One region of the Exiguobacterium sp. s56 genome, then DNA from elsewhere that is predicted to be linked to it. Evidence: predicted binding sites of a transcription regulator. Region 1 holds the regulator's gene; each other region holds the start of a gene.
The links. Region 1 encodes LexA, which represses DNA repair genes until DNA is damaged. Its sites were predicted from a motif close to CGAACATATGTTCG; they were not measured.
Positions count from the first base shown of each region.

Region 2: KNP71_RS12845 (YolD-like family protein) is a predicted target of LexA. The motif match lies at 1,825-1,838, and genes of this name have one in related genera.
Region 3: KNP71_RS07770 (Y-family DNA polymerase) is a predicted target of LexA. The motif match lies at 1,174-1,187, and genes of this name have one in related genera.

Region 1 is NZ_JACSLR010000002.1:66,545-71,334, forward strand. Features, by position in the region: gene tkt (transketolase) at 1-982, opposite strand, end outside; gene KNP71_RS03260 (DUF896 domain-containing protein) at 1,181-1,414, opposite strand; gene KNP71_RS03265 (YneB family resolvase-like protein) at 1,475-2,119, opposite strand; gene KNP71_RS03270 (hypothetical protein) at 2,192-2,428, opposite strand; gene lexA (transcriptional repressor LexA) at 2,634-3,254, shown strand; gene KNP71_RS03280 (metal-binding protein) at 3,254-3,694, shown strand; gene KNP71_RS03285 (DNA alkylation repair protein) at 3,782-4,790, opposite strand, start outside.
Region 2 is NZ_JACSLR010000014.1:76,686-81,475, reverse strand. Features, by position in the region: gene KNP71_RS12850 (IS1182 family transposase) at 1-1,246, opposite strand, end outside; gene KNP71_RS12845 (YolD-like family protein) at 1,460-1,801, opposite strand; gene KNP71_RS12840 (JAB domain-containing protein) at 2,173-2,628, shown strand; gene KNP71_RS12835 (hypothetical protein) at 3,019-3,225, shown strand; gene KNP71_RS12830 (hypothetical protein) at 3,392-3,775, shown strand; gene KNP71_RS12825 (caspase family protein) at 4,188-4,790, shown strand, end outside.
Region 3 is NZ_JACSLR010000006.1:79,664-84,453, forward strand. Features, by position in the region: gene KNP71_RS07770 (Y-family DNA polymerase) at 1-1,154, opposite strand, end outside; gene secA2 (accessory Sec system translocase SecA2) at 1,392-3,761, shown strand; gene KNP71_RS07780 (SLAP domain-containing protein) at 3,763-4,584, shown strand.

The DNA of each region.
Region 1 (4,790 bases):
CAGGGTGTGACGACTTGTAAGCCGCGACGAGTTCGTTCCAGTCCGCTTCCGCTTTGGCACCTGGCTCAACGACTTTCTCGTTGAACAAGTCGTACACTTCGGTCGGTACGTAGAAGTTTTCGCCTTCCCACTTATAGAACTGCTTCGTGAGTTCGATTTCAGCTTCGCCGAGCGGCGCGCCGTGTGAGGCCGATTTCCCTGACTTGTTCGGTGAACCGAAACCGATGACCGTCTTCACTTCGATGAGGGTCGGTTTCGACGTTTCCGCCTTCGCTTCGTCGATTGCTTTCGCGATTGTATCGATGTCCGTGCCATCTTCAACGCGAATCACTTGCCAGCCGTAAGCGTTGAAACGATCTTCGACGCTTTCTGAGAACGACTTGTGAAGGTCGCCATCGAGTGAGATGTCGTTTGAATCATAAAGGACGACGAGCTTTCCGAGTTTCAAGTGACCAGCGAGTGAGGCAGCTTCTGCCGACACGCCTTCCATCAAGTCACCGTCTCCGCAAATCCCGTATGTGAAGTGGTCAACCACTTTGAACTCATCACGGTTGTAAGTCGCTTCCAAATGTTTTTCAGCCATCGCCATACCGACTGCCATGGCAATCCCTTGGCCGAGCGGTCCAGTCGTCGCGTCGACACCAGCCGTGTGACGGTACTCTGGGTGTCCAGGCGTCTTCGAATCCATTTGACGGAACGATTTGAGATCGTCGAGTGAAAGGTCGTAACCAGATAAGTGAAGAAGCGAGTACAAGAGCATCGAACCGTGTCCCGCTGAAAGAACGAACCGATCGCGGTTGAACCAGTTCGGGTTTTTCGGGTTGTGACGCATCTTATCCGTCCAAAGTGTGAACGCCATCGGAGCCGCACCCATCGGCATCCCCGGGTGACCAGAGTTCGCTTTTTGGACCGCATCAATCGAGAGCGTCCGAATCGAGTTAATCGCTAATAATTCTTTAGTAGTTGTTTCCACTAATTTCATCCTCTCTGTTGTTACAAAGTTTCTACCCGTCATATTTTAGCATACTCATTCGTGTGTCACAACTAATTAATTAGTATAACACATTAGATGGAATCGTTTACTTCCTTTCGTCCAAAATCAGTCCATTAAGTCCTCCTGATCGCCGTTCGCGTATAACAAACATGCACACCCTATATGAAATAGGATGTGCATTCGTGGTCACTCCGAGCGATGTCGTTTCTGCTCGTCTTTCAATTTTTCAGGCGTTACGTCGTTCCCGTCCGGATCGACGACCTTCATCCCCATCATTTGCGATTTGAATGATTGGCGGAACGCTTGCAAATATTGTTGGCGCAGCGCTTGCTGCTCGTCCATCTCTTCTGATGACAGTCCATCTGTCTTGGCTTTGTTGGCGAGAAAATTGATTCGCTCCAACTGTTCAGGTGCTAGCATCAGGCTCGCCCCCTCTCTACTGAATTTGTTCTTCTACTGTACAAAATCAGCGAGCAGGAATCAAGTTTCTGGCACTGATACGTGCTCCAAATAACGACGGTTCACGGTCGCTTTCGACACCTCATAGCCAAAACCACGTAGCGTGGCGGCAATTTCAGCGAACGTCAGTCCGCGCTCGCGCAGTTGGACAATTTCTTCGATCGGCACTTCGATTCGGCTCCGACCGCCTTGATCGTGATGTTGGATGTTGCGGTGCGGGTTGAACCCGTTCGCGACCGCCCGACGCATGCCGCGTGAGATTTTCGCATTATGGATTTTACGCTGGTATTCCTCGACGACACTGACGATTTCAAGCACCATCTTCTCGGCATCCGAGACGACGTATTCATCGGACGATTGCATCGTCAACAAGCGGACGTTATGTTTCATGAGCGTATGCAAGATGGCGATTTTCGCGTTCCCTCGTCCGAGGCGGCTGTCATCGCTCACGAGCACGGCATCGAGATTAGATGTCGAGACGTGCTCCAACAAATCGAGCAACCCCGTCCGATTGACCTCATACCCACTCTCTTGCTCACTGATCACATCGACGATTTCAGCGTCAAGACGTTTCGCCATCCGCGTCAGTTCGTCCGCTTGGCGACCGAGTGACGTCTCTTGCGTGGACTTGTTCGTCGACACGCGACAATAAATGACGACTCGCATCCCGTCACTTCCTTTCTTTCCATTCGCCCTCTACGATACACAGGTTCGGGGGCTGTTCGCAATCAGAAAAGATTATTCGGCGGCGAACCACGTCGTCTTGTCGTCTTCTTTCTCAGCGCGTTCAGCGAGAAGCTGTGCCTCGAGCGACTCGGCCTCCGTCAAGGCGACTTCTTCTTCGATGCTATGCTCGATTACTGGTTCGGTCGCGACGACTTCGACATCGTGGCGCATTTCCCCGACCATATAAAACGCGAACATTCCAAGTGCCAACATGCCGACTAAAATGATTCCATTGATTGTGTCTCTCATAACGATTACCTCCTAGGAATAAGAATACACGTTCTCGAGAACGTCTGTTCGTTTATCTGTTCTCATCATAAAACAAGAACTTCTGTTCGGTCAAGTAGAAAAAAACGAACGAATGTTTGTGCGCTCATGTGTTCTTGTGTTAAACTAAACCCATAAAGAATAGGATGCGTTCGCAGGTTATTCGACATAATCGAGGTGAAATCCATTGAAAAAAATGTCAGCAAGACAACAACAGATTCTTGATTTTATAAAAGCCGAGGTCCGGGCGAAAGGGTATCCACCTTCCGTTCGTGAAATCGGAGAGGCAGTCGGACTCGCATCGAGCTCGACCGTCCACGGCCACTTAGACCGTCTAGAGAAGCGTGGATTGATTCGACGTGACAAGACGAAGCCACGTGCCATCGAAATTTTAGATGAAGAGATGTCAGTCGTGGAAGACCATGATGCCGTCATGTACGTGCCGGTCATCGGAAAAGTCACGGCCGGTACGCCGATCACGGCGATCGAGAATGTGGAAGAGCACTTCCCGCTCCCGGCCCACGTCGTCGGTTCCGACAACGTCTACATGCTCTCGGTATCGGGAGACTCGATGATTAACGCCGGCATCTTGGACGGGGACCGTGTCCTCGTCCGCCAACAGAACACGGCCGACAATGGAGAGATTGTCGTCGCCATGACGGATGAAGGCGAAGCGACGGTGAAGCGGATTTATAAAGAAGCTTCGAAAGTCCGTCTTCAACCAGAGAACGACGAGCTCGAAGCGATGTATTTCGATAACGTGTCGATTTTAGGGAAGGTCATCGGTGTATACCGCACGATTCACTAATGGCTAGTGGCAAGACACATACCCGTACGAATCTCGTGGCAATCGGTGCTCTTGCGATTGCCACGCCTTTTATTGACATCGATGTTCCGACCATGTTCCTATTCGGCGCCCTAATCGGGACGTTCTGGCTCTCCCCGGACCTTGACTTAAAGTCGGACGCCTATTATCGATGGGGACCACTCCGAGGCTTTTGGCTCCCTTACGTGAAGATTATGCCCCATCGGTCGTTATTCTCGCATTTGCCGCTCTTGAGCGATCTGATCCGGGTCATCTATCTTGGCTTCCCGCTCACGCTCGTGCTCACGTTCACGCCGTATGAGGAAGCTGCCAGATCATGGCTCGACCTAAACGGGGCCGCATGTTTCTTCGGACTCGTCTTCGCGACGACGTTACATACGACGCTCGATTATGCGTCCACGTTCTTCAAACGTGCCTTTTAAGCCAAACATTTATGCCATACACCTAAAAGGGCAACCCGTCTAGTAGAGACTGGGTTGCCCTTTTTGAACTGTTTATTATATAGAAGCTCAATAACTTTTATGCAACATGACATGATGTTCTGCCACTTCTCGTCCATTGACCAGCAAAACGACACGATGCTCCCCTGAATAATGCCGACGAGTCGTCAAATCTGCCCAACTGTGCATCCTGTTCGCTACAAGTCGCGCACCCCCGGGGACGAGTTTGTTCGCTAGCAGAAATGCTTTACGACTCGCTTTCCCGTTCGCTTTTATGAAATCGATGGCGTATTCGACCCGAATATAGGCGGCATCTCCTGGACGAATCGACAAATCATACTGAATCTCGCACGCCTCACCTATGCTGAGCACATTCGGATGTATAGTAATCGATGAGTTGACGGTCAAATCCGTTTCTTGCGTATAACCAAACAAAGTTAACGCGTCCGGGTGTGCGGATTTAATTAACGTTCGGCACGCATGTCTGATGACCCAGTCGGTATGAGGATGTTCGCCTTGCCATCGACGCGAGACTTCGAGCACGGCTTCCGGGTGATCTTTCGAGATATCGTTGAGATTGTTGGCGACACTTTTCCTTACATATAATGATGGGTCTTCTTTTAATAACTCTAAAACTGCCAACACTGGAGCTGGATTTTCTCTGAACATCGGTAATGACTCCGCCCACGGAAGACGAGGACGACAGCCTTCACTTGCCAATCTTCGCACATGCTCATTCGGATGCTTGGCCCATGCCATCATGCGATCCATTACTCGCGTCGAATCACGAAGCAGAAAAGGTCTGATTGCGAATTCAGAAGACGATTTCTGCGTGAAGAGTTCGAGTGCTGACATCGAGCGTTCCCAATGTTCTTCCGCCTGTCCATACACTTCTACGAAGTCGGGAAAAAATAAATATGGAAAGCCGACACAATCGTCTGCAATTTCAACCAATACATCTATAGCTGACTCGTAGTTTTGAGGTAAGTACTCCCCGAGCTTTGTCGAAATACGGCGCATACGCCCTTTCAGCGCTAACGCTTCCCATGACTCATCTACAATCGATGCGACAAATGCT
Region 2 (4,790 bases), on a different contig from region 1:
GCATGCCATGCTTCTCTTTTGCGTCCGCGAACACGCGCTCGACCGTCTGTTTACGACGGTCATAGATGTTGCGGTTCAATTCCGTGTGGCGGAGGTCTTCGACCTCGTCCATATAGGGTTGCCAGAGGTGTCGCTCGATTATCCGCTGGTGCTTCTGGCTCTTCGTGCACTGCTCGAGCAGCGGGCAGTTCACACAAACCGCGGGATTCGAGACGTACTTGCGTTTCCCCTCGCGCATCGTCGTACTGTACGTTAATAACTCGTTGTTTGGGCAGATGTAGACGTCACGGTGCTCGTCGTAGATGAAATCCTTGGTCTTGAAGGCGCCCTTCTTACCCTTCGGGCGAGTGTATGGGAAGACCGGCAGGATCCCACGGTCAATCAGCAGCTTGGCAATGGCCGGATTTTTATAGGCGGAGTCGGCGGCGAACGGTTGAATCAGGCGGTCGGAGACCTTGTCGAGCAGATCGGGGAACGCTACACTATCGTGCACGTTACCCGGTGTGACGATAGCACCGAGCACGAACCCATGGGCGTCGCTCGCCGCATGGACAGAGTAAGCGAACTGCTTCTCACGCTCACCTTTTACGTAATATCCACTCTCAGGGTCTGTCGTGCTGACCTTGATTTCCTTCGTCTCCTCCGCCTGATTCTTTTTTGGCCCTAAGGGCTTCTTTCCACTTTCTTCGCGGTCTCGCTCGACCTCGGCATCGAGTTGTTCCTGATAGTGTTTCACCTCTTGCCGGACGGTCTTCTTGACGAGCTTCCGCTTGTTTGCGTTCGCTTTGACGTGTGTCGAGTCTACGAATAGGACGGCGCGATCGATGAACCCTGCGTCCGCAGCCTGTTCAAGGATATGATAGAAGATGTCATCGAATAAGCTCGTGTACTGGAACCGACGCACATAGTTCTTCCCGAACGTCGAGAAATGTGGCACCTTGTCCGTGAATCCGAACCCGAGAAACCAACGGTATGCGACGTTCGTCTCGATCTCACGAATTGTCTGTCGCATGGATCGGATACCGAACAGGTACTGAAGGAAGGCCATCTTGATCAGAACGACAGGGTCGACGCTTGGCCGGCCACGGTCCTCAGAATATAAGTTCTCCACGAGCGGATAGATGAACTCAAAGTCGATCACCGCCTCGATTTTTCGGACCAGATGGTCTGCTGGCACAAGCTCGTCGAGCGTGACCATCTCCAGTTGTGTCCGATTGGTTTCCGATTCTGTTGATTTCCTGATCATCCGATTCGCCTCCATAATTGTTTCTATATCTCTCATTATAAAAAAGCGACGACGGTACGAAAAGAGGGATTGATGCCCGGTCGGGCAAATAAAAAAGACTGCAGACAATGTTTTGTCTACAGTCTGGGAAGAGTATAATTACTCTTCCTTTTTTGAAAAGTCGAGGAGCGAAACTTCGTTTCGTGACGCAGACTTCGAACAACCGCTAGGGCGTTAGTCCATTGATTGTTCCACGTGAATGATTGCCTCGAACGGCACATGGATGATCCCGTCCCGCTGATTGGCCAGCTCGACGGTCCGCTCCATATAGTTCGTCCGGTGCACAAAACCCTTGAATCGTTTCATCTCCCGCTTCTCCACATATTTTACCTCTACCAAATCTCCGCTGAAGATCGCGTCGTTCAGCACATTCTCGTAGACCGATAGGACCTGTTCATCGATATCTGGCATCTCAATTTTTTGAATCTCTTTATAGTATTTCGTCAGTAGCGCCTTGTGCTCGGGCATGAGGAATGGGATCCATTTCAATTCGCCCCGATCGCGATACATCGTCATAATAATTACCCCTCTCAATAAAACGAACGTTTGTTCTTATTTTATACCCGATTTGTCCCGTTTGAACAGCCTTTTTCGTGATTGGTAATCCGTGCGTCCTGTTTCCGTACTCTAGCTCGCTGGTCTTCGGTGCAAGGGACGTCAAAAAAATGACGCGCCCTCCGGCCCGTCTTCCTTCGCTTTAGGCTCAAAGCGAGGCTTTTCGCTCGTTGGCTACGTAAGCCTGGACTTATGTGCGCTCTACGCATTTTTTTGAGGCTCTCCCTGCGGTCGCCCTTGCACCGTCTCCCGACGCTCGCAACGAATCCGTCAACAGGACGCACAACGGTGTTCGTTCTGAGCACAGCTTATCCGAAAGGGGACAAACCAACATGGAACTATCCGCCATCATCGAGGTCATCCGTATCAAACAAGAGGTTCGCGAGGAGATGGTCGCCCTCGAGCATGCCATCATCCACTCTCCGGACAGTGCCCGGCAAATTGGGTCATCGTTCATCGGGGACGACGACCGTGAAGTGTTCCTCGTCATCATGCTCAACACGAAGAATCGGGTCATCGGCGTCCACCGGGCGCATGTCGGGAGCGTCAACTCGAGTGTCGTCCACCCACGGGAAGTCTTCAAATGCGCCATCTTGAACAACGCCTCGTGCCTCATCGTCTGCCATCAGCATCCGAGCGGGGACCCGACACCGAGCCGGGAGGACATCCTCGTCTCCGAACGGTTACATGAAGCGGGGGACCTCATCGGTATCCCGGTGCTCGACCATCTCATCCTAGGTGCGGACGAGTCGTACGTCAGCATGAAACAACGAGGTTACATGGGTTGAATGGAATGGAGTGGGGCCGGGGGACCGGTCCCGGTCCGTCCGGTAAGGGCAAGGACGAAAAACGTGCGTTTTTCTTTGACGGGATCGGCGACTCGCGTTGCTCTCGCCTGGATCCATAGAGCGGGATCCGGAAAAGGTCCGTTTTCGCATGACGAAAACGAGATGGTTCGTGTGTGAAGATTGGACGTTGTTTTGGTCTGTCTCGTAAGAAGATTGTTTGATGAAATGGCAGAAGTGAAAACACGGTTTGTTTATTGAAAATGACCATGTTTTCCAAACAAGCCCTAGGGCTTGTTTGAAACAACACCAGGGCTTACGTGAAATTAGGCGAGATGTTGCTTTCTTGGATGCGAGGTATCATGAGGCTATCAACAGGAGAGGATGATTCAGATGGACAGCTACCAACTAGATCAACAGACGATGGACGAGATGACGGAGGTATTGCTTCGACGCCTTCCTGACCGGCTTCAAGAAGATTTTGACGACTTAAAACTTGTGAGCATGGATCTTCTTTGTGATGTGAAGGAAGGAGAGCGCTTGACCCACCTCACCGTCTTTTTCAATACGAACATGATTCGACGGAATCGTCGTACATAAAAAAAGGATGATTGTATACATGTATACATGTAGATTTGTATACGTGTATACATGTATATGTGTATACGGTTTTAAAAGTCTTCATTTCTGTAGGTTCATGAACAAGGACTGAACTGGCTCTGGAGGGGGAGTCGTTTTAGAGAGGACCAGAAGGGGGGGAGACGTGATGAACGAGGGACTGCTTGATGACTATGCGTTCGAAGGGTTGGATCCGTTCGTCCGGACGGTGTTCTCGGAACTGATGGAACATCCCGAGTGGATGCGTGTCGTCGACAGGGAACATTGCGTCGAGAAGGTCGTCCGGTTCGATGAGGGACGGAACTCGCCTAACTTTCGCGTAGTGATCTATCTGGATGCGGAAGAGCGTCCGATCAAGAGCGTATATCAATATGGAACATGGGTGGTGGCGGATGGAGACGTCAGTTTCGTCGTCTCAGAGCTATCGAAGGATATATTCGAATATGAAGTGATGCATGTCCATTGGCTCATCAAGTATCGCTTTGAGGATTGGGGCATGTCTGAAGACGGGGCATGGGAGAAGGAATGGTGATCCGGGCTCATGCGTGAGCGTCTAACGCCTTGTGGCGAAGTCGCTCATCGCACCGCTGCCTCCCTGACGGCCCGATAACAAGAGCTGCCGGCTCACCGCCGCATCTCTATGTTCCTGGCCCTTTCTGACGGGAGGCACGGAGCGTAAGAACAACACTAAAAGCAAGAACGTGGGCTTGTCGATCGACAAGCGAGGGAAACCATTCAGTCGAATGGTTTTTTGTTTTTACCTAGAGGCACTTTACTTTTCAAATCAGCTGTTTATCAATGGTTCTTAGAATAAGGATTGAGAATGAAAGAGTCTGCGTCGACATGTCTTCTGAATCGAGTGATTGATTTTTCTATTCAAGTTTGGAGCATGTGTACATTGTATAATACAATATATGTAAATGATGAGAAGGTAGGGAATTATATTGTATAAAGCTCTATTAATTGCAGTCAATGAGCAACGTGACCATGAGATATCCGCTCTTCCGAATACGTTAAACGACGTAAGAGAAATCAATCGATTATTGACAGAAGAGCCCGCCGTATTCGATAAATCTGACGTCCAGATTTTATATGGGAATTTGACCACCAAGTCAATGTTAGATCATGCATTACATAGTTTTTTTGGAGATGCGTCTCCAAATGATGTCTTATTTCTCTACTGGGCAGGCCACGGGGGATTCAGTCAAACCAATGCGTATTTCATTCCATATGATGCAGGTATTCATGCCATAGGTGACACCAGTATCAACATGTCCGATGTCAGAGACCATATCGATCAAACAAAGGCCCGCACAGTCTTGAGCTTTTTTGATACGTGTCATAGCGGTGCGCTCATGCGATCAATCGACAATCTGATGGAGAGAGGGCTTGAAATTAAAGGGTTCGGTAAGTTCGTCATCGCAGCGTGCACGGAAAATCAGTTTGCTTGGGATCGAAACGGGCATGGAGCCTTCACAGATCATTTGATCCGTGGCCTAGAAGGTGGGGCGGCGAACCCGAGCGGGGAGATTGATATCTACACGCTT
Region 3 (4,790 bases), on a different contig from region 1:
TCGAACCGGCGCGCCCGGGCCCACTCGTCCTCGAAGAACGACAACTGGACGTGGTCGCTCCTTGGCTCGAGCTTGCCGAGGGCGACCGAGACATACCGGACCGCCTCCGTCTCGTCCCACGCGTCGAGGAAGAGCGTCAACAATACCGGCAAGAACTCGCGCTCGTCCGCTGTGAAGCGGGCGAGCTTTTTTTGTTTGCTGAAGCCGCGCCGCTCGCTCGTCCGGGTGTAGCGAACGCCGAGATGGACGCTGCCGCCGACGAGACCGGCCTGTCGCGTCCGCATCCCGACCTCCACGGCGATGGCCTGTAAGACGAGCCGGATGGCCGCGTACGTCGTATAGTCTTTCATGAGCGTGATGCCGTGGCCGATCGTCCGGGGCCGCTGCCGTTTCGCCCCGAACAACGAGCTCGGCGGAAGGATTGTCGGCGATTCGTCGATGCCCCAGGCGTGATGCCACAGCTCGGCGCCGATGACGCCGAACTTCTCATGGAGCGTCTCGAGCGGATAGCGGGCGAGGTCGCCGATCGTGTCGATGCCGAGCCGCCGAAGATGGACTTCCATCTTCGCACCGACGCCCCACATCTTGCCGATTGGGGCCGGGTGGATCAATCGTTCGACGTCGTGGAGGAAACAGCTGGCGACACCCGTCTTCTTCCCATGAAGGTCGAGGACGAGCTTGGCGAGGACGTTGTTCGGACCGATGCCGATCGTGACCGGGATGCCGGTATAGCGGAACACGGTCGAGCGGATGAGGCGGGCGACGTGCGCATCGTTCCCGAACAGCCGCTCCGTCCCGGTCAAGTCGACGAGCGTCTCATCGACTGAGTAGACGCGGATTGCCTCGGGGGGTGCGAACTGATGCAAGATGTGGACGATTTGCACGGACACGTTCAAATAGTGGCTCATCCGGGCCTCGGCGTAGATGATGTGCCGCCGCTCGTGCCACGGCAACCGGTCGATGTGGAAGCGCCGGGAGCCGGTCTTGATGCCGAGCTGCTTCATCGGAGGTGTCGCGGCGAGGACGAGGGCGCCGTGATCTTGGAGGTTTGATAAGACGACGAGCTTCGTCTTGTACGGGTTCAACTTGCGGGCGGCGCACTCGCAACTGGCATAGAATGAGACGCTATCGATACAAAAAATCCGACGTCGCATAGCCACCTCTCCTTTTTTACGAACAAGCGTTCTGTTTTTCTCATCGTATCACGGTCTCACGCCGTCTCAAATAGAAAAATGAAAACAAATTTTGAAAAGAGTCAAAAAAAGGATGGATGGTGAATAAAATTCCATCTTTTTGGAATTTACCGAAATAATAAAGCGAGGCGGAAACAAAATCCGTTATAATGAGAGGGTAGCTAGACAAATATGGTTTCGGACGATGGAGGCTATCCTGTGATTGATTTTGTGAAGCAATTGACCAATGATCAGGCACGACGATTGAAAACCTATAAGAAACAAGTCGAACGCATCAACGCGTATGAGGAGACGATGCAAGCTTTGGACGATGCAGCGCTTCGCCAGTACGCGCTCGAACTGAAACAGCGGCTCACGGACGGTGCGGACGTCCGCGCCATCACGGAGGAAGGGTTCGCCCTCGTTCGTGAGGCATCCGTCCGGACGATTGGGCTCCGTCATTATGACGTCCAGCTTATCGGCGGTCTCGCCCTGCTCGAAGGAAATATCGCCGAGATGCCGACCGGGGAAGGGAAGACGCTCGTCGCGGCATTGCCGGCGTTCGTCAAAGCACTCGAAGGAAAAGGCGTCCACGTCATCACGGTGAACGACTATTTGGCGCAACGTGACGCCGAGCAAATTGGCAAGATTCACACGTTCCTCGGACTCACGGTCGGGTTGAACGTGCCGGAGATGGAGCTCGCTGACAAACAAGCGGCGTATACGGCCGATATTACATACGGGGTCGGGACCGAGTTCGGCTTCGACTATCTTCGGGACCACTTGGTCGGCTCGCCGGAAGAACGGGTCCAGCGTCCGTTCCATTTCGCGTTGCTCGATGAAGTCGACAGCGTCTTGATCGACGAGGCGAAGACGCCGCTCATCATCGCCCAGAAGGACGAGTCACACGTCCGTTTGAAACGTCTCGCCCAAACCGTGTTCGGTCAATTGACGGAAGACGACTATACGGTCGACCTCGAGGCGCGCGCCGTCATGTTCTCGGATAAGGGCATCGAGAAGATTGAAGCGTTGTTCTCGGTCGACAACTTGTTTTCCGCCGAGCACCACGTCCTCTATCACTACATGATGCAGGCGCTCCGGGCGAACGTATTGTTCGAGCGGGACGTCGACTATATCGTCCAAGAAGGCAAAATCGAGTTGATCGATTTGTTCACGGGGCGGGTCATGGAAGGACGCAGCCTGTCGGAAGGCCTCCATCAGGCGCTCGAGGCGAAAGAACAGCTCGACATCACCGAAGAGAACAAGACGACGGCTGAAATCACGATTCAACACTACTTCCGGATGTATCCGCTCCTCGGTGGCATGACCGGGACAGCCCAGACGTCACGCGAAGAGTTCATGAAGACGTATCAAATGGACGTCGTCCAAGTGCCGACGAACCGGCCACGTCTGCGTGAAGACTTGCCGGACCGCGTCTTTGACACGATCGCCCATAAATATGCGGCGGTCGGACAAGAAGTGGCGGCCATCCACGCGACGGGACAACCGATTTTGATCGGGACGACCTCGATTGCCCAGTCGGAGGCCGTCAGCGAACAGCTCGAGCGACAAGGCATCACGCATGAGCTGTTGAACGCGAAGACGGTCGCCCAAGAAGCAGAGATTATCGCCGAGGCGGGACGGCTCGGACACGTGACGATTGCGACGAACATGGCCGGACGCGGGACCGATATCGTCTTAGACGAGACGGCGCGCGAACGCGGCGGCTTGTATGTCATCGGGACGGAACGACACGAGTCGCTCCGCGTCGACAATCAGCTCCGTGGACGGTCGGGACGCCAAGGCGACCCAGGCATGTCACGTTTCTTCGTCTCGCTCGAGGACGACCTCGTCAAACGATATGCCGCCGAGCGGTTGAAACGTGTCGAGCACAAACTGAAGCCGGACGAGCACGGGGAGATTCGCCATAAGGAAGCAGGCGTGATCATCGAATACGCCCAGACGACGATTGAAGGCGTCGGCGTATCGGTCCGTGACTACATGTTCAAACTCGACGACGTCTTGAACGAACAGCGCCGCATCATCTACTCGATTCGCGATGAGGCGGTCGACGCCAATGCGACGGCCATCTTGAACAACGTGCTCGCCATGATGCGCCTCGCGCTCAACGAGACGCTCGACCGTCATATCGACGCCGAACTCGTCCCGGAAGAGTGGGCGACTGACGCGCTTATCGAGGACTATATGTATTTGACGCAACAGGCGCCGACATGGGACGACACGGTCGGAGACAAAGACGAGTTGAAACGAGCACTCGCACCATGGATCGACGGCATCGTCGCGATGGCGCAAGAGCGTATCGAGGGTTATCCGGAAGTCATCGCCTTCGCGCGGCAACAACTGCTCAGCCACCTTGATATCCGCTGGACGAACCATTTGACGACGATGAACGCCTTGAAAGAGGGCATCGGACTCCGCAGCTACGGCCAGGAAGACCCGAGTCGTCAGTTCGGCAAGGAAGGGCTCGAGATTTTCCAAGAGACGTATCTCGATATCGCCCGCGACGTGACGATTCAACTGTGCCAGCTTGATCTATACTTTGCGCAACGGGAAGAGGAGGGGCTGTGACATGTTCGGACTGTTGAAACGAAAGAAAGTCGAGACGATCATCCGCCAAGACGACGAGCGGGCGCTCCGCCTCGTGTTCGATGAAGGGATGGATATCTCGAAAGAAGATGAGTACGTGTTCCGTTATCATGCGACGACGCTGCCGCCGCTCGCGGACAACCAGTTGTCGATTGAACTGCTCAGTGCGACGAAGAACCCGGGAGGCCTGTCCGTGGTCGCCTTATTCCGCAACACGGTCGCGACCGAGTTCTCGCTCGACGAGATCCCGGTGCTCTTGTTGAACGAACGCCGCGAACCGCTCGGCCAGAAGATGCTCAGCCGGATGGACTTGCCGTCGTTTGAGGCGATGACGAGTAAGCCCGTCTATCTCGACTTTTTCGAAGAGGAACTGTTCACCGATGTCGACGAACTCGACACCGAGTCGATTCAGCTCGCCTTCCAAATGAACCCGACGGCACCGCTCCAAGATGTGACCGACGCCGAACGGGACGCGTTCCCAGACGTGGCGTGGCACCGCCTGAAGCGGATGAACGTCCTCAGCCGTCCGGTCGCCGAAGGCCAGTTCGATTTGTTGCTCGTCCATCTCGACGTGACCGACACGGAAATCGGCGCCTCACTCCTCGTCCGGAACGGCTATTCCGAGCAGGCGCTCCAAATCCCGCGCCTCCCACTCGAGTTGATGCAGCGAGACGAGGTCGTCGGCCGGGCCGATGCCGTGCTCGCCGAGCCAATCTTGCCGAAACACGACTATCCGCTCCACGTCCGCTTCCCGCGGCCGGAAGGCGACAACGACGGACCGATCTCGATTCGCATCCGTTCGTGACGATATGACCATCCCCGATACGCGTCGGGGATGGTTTTTTAGGTCTAACGAACTGCTTGTGCGAAGTCTAGCCTCTGTACAAGTTCGACCAAAAAAATCTCGTGAAGCGAAGTCGTCTGTTCGGTTCCATCATACGGATTCGGACCTTTTCCATGTTCTCGGAAAGTCGTCTGAGACTAGACCTTTCTTTACCAAATTTTAAAGGA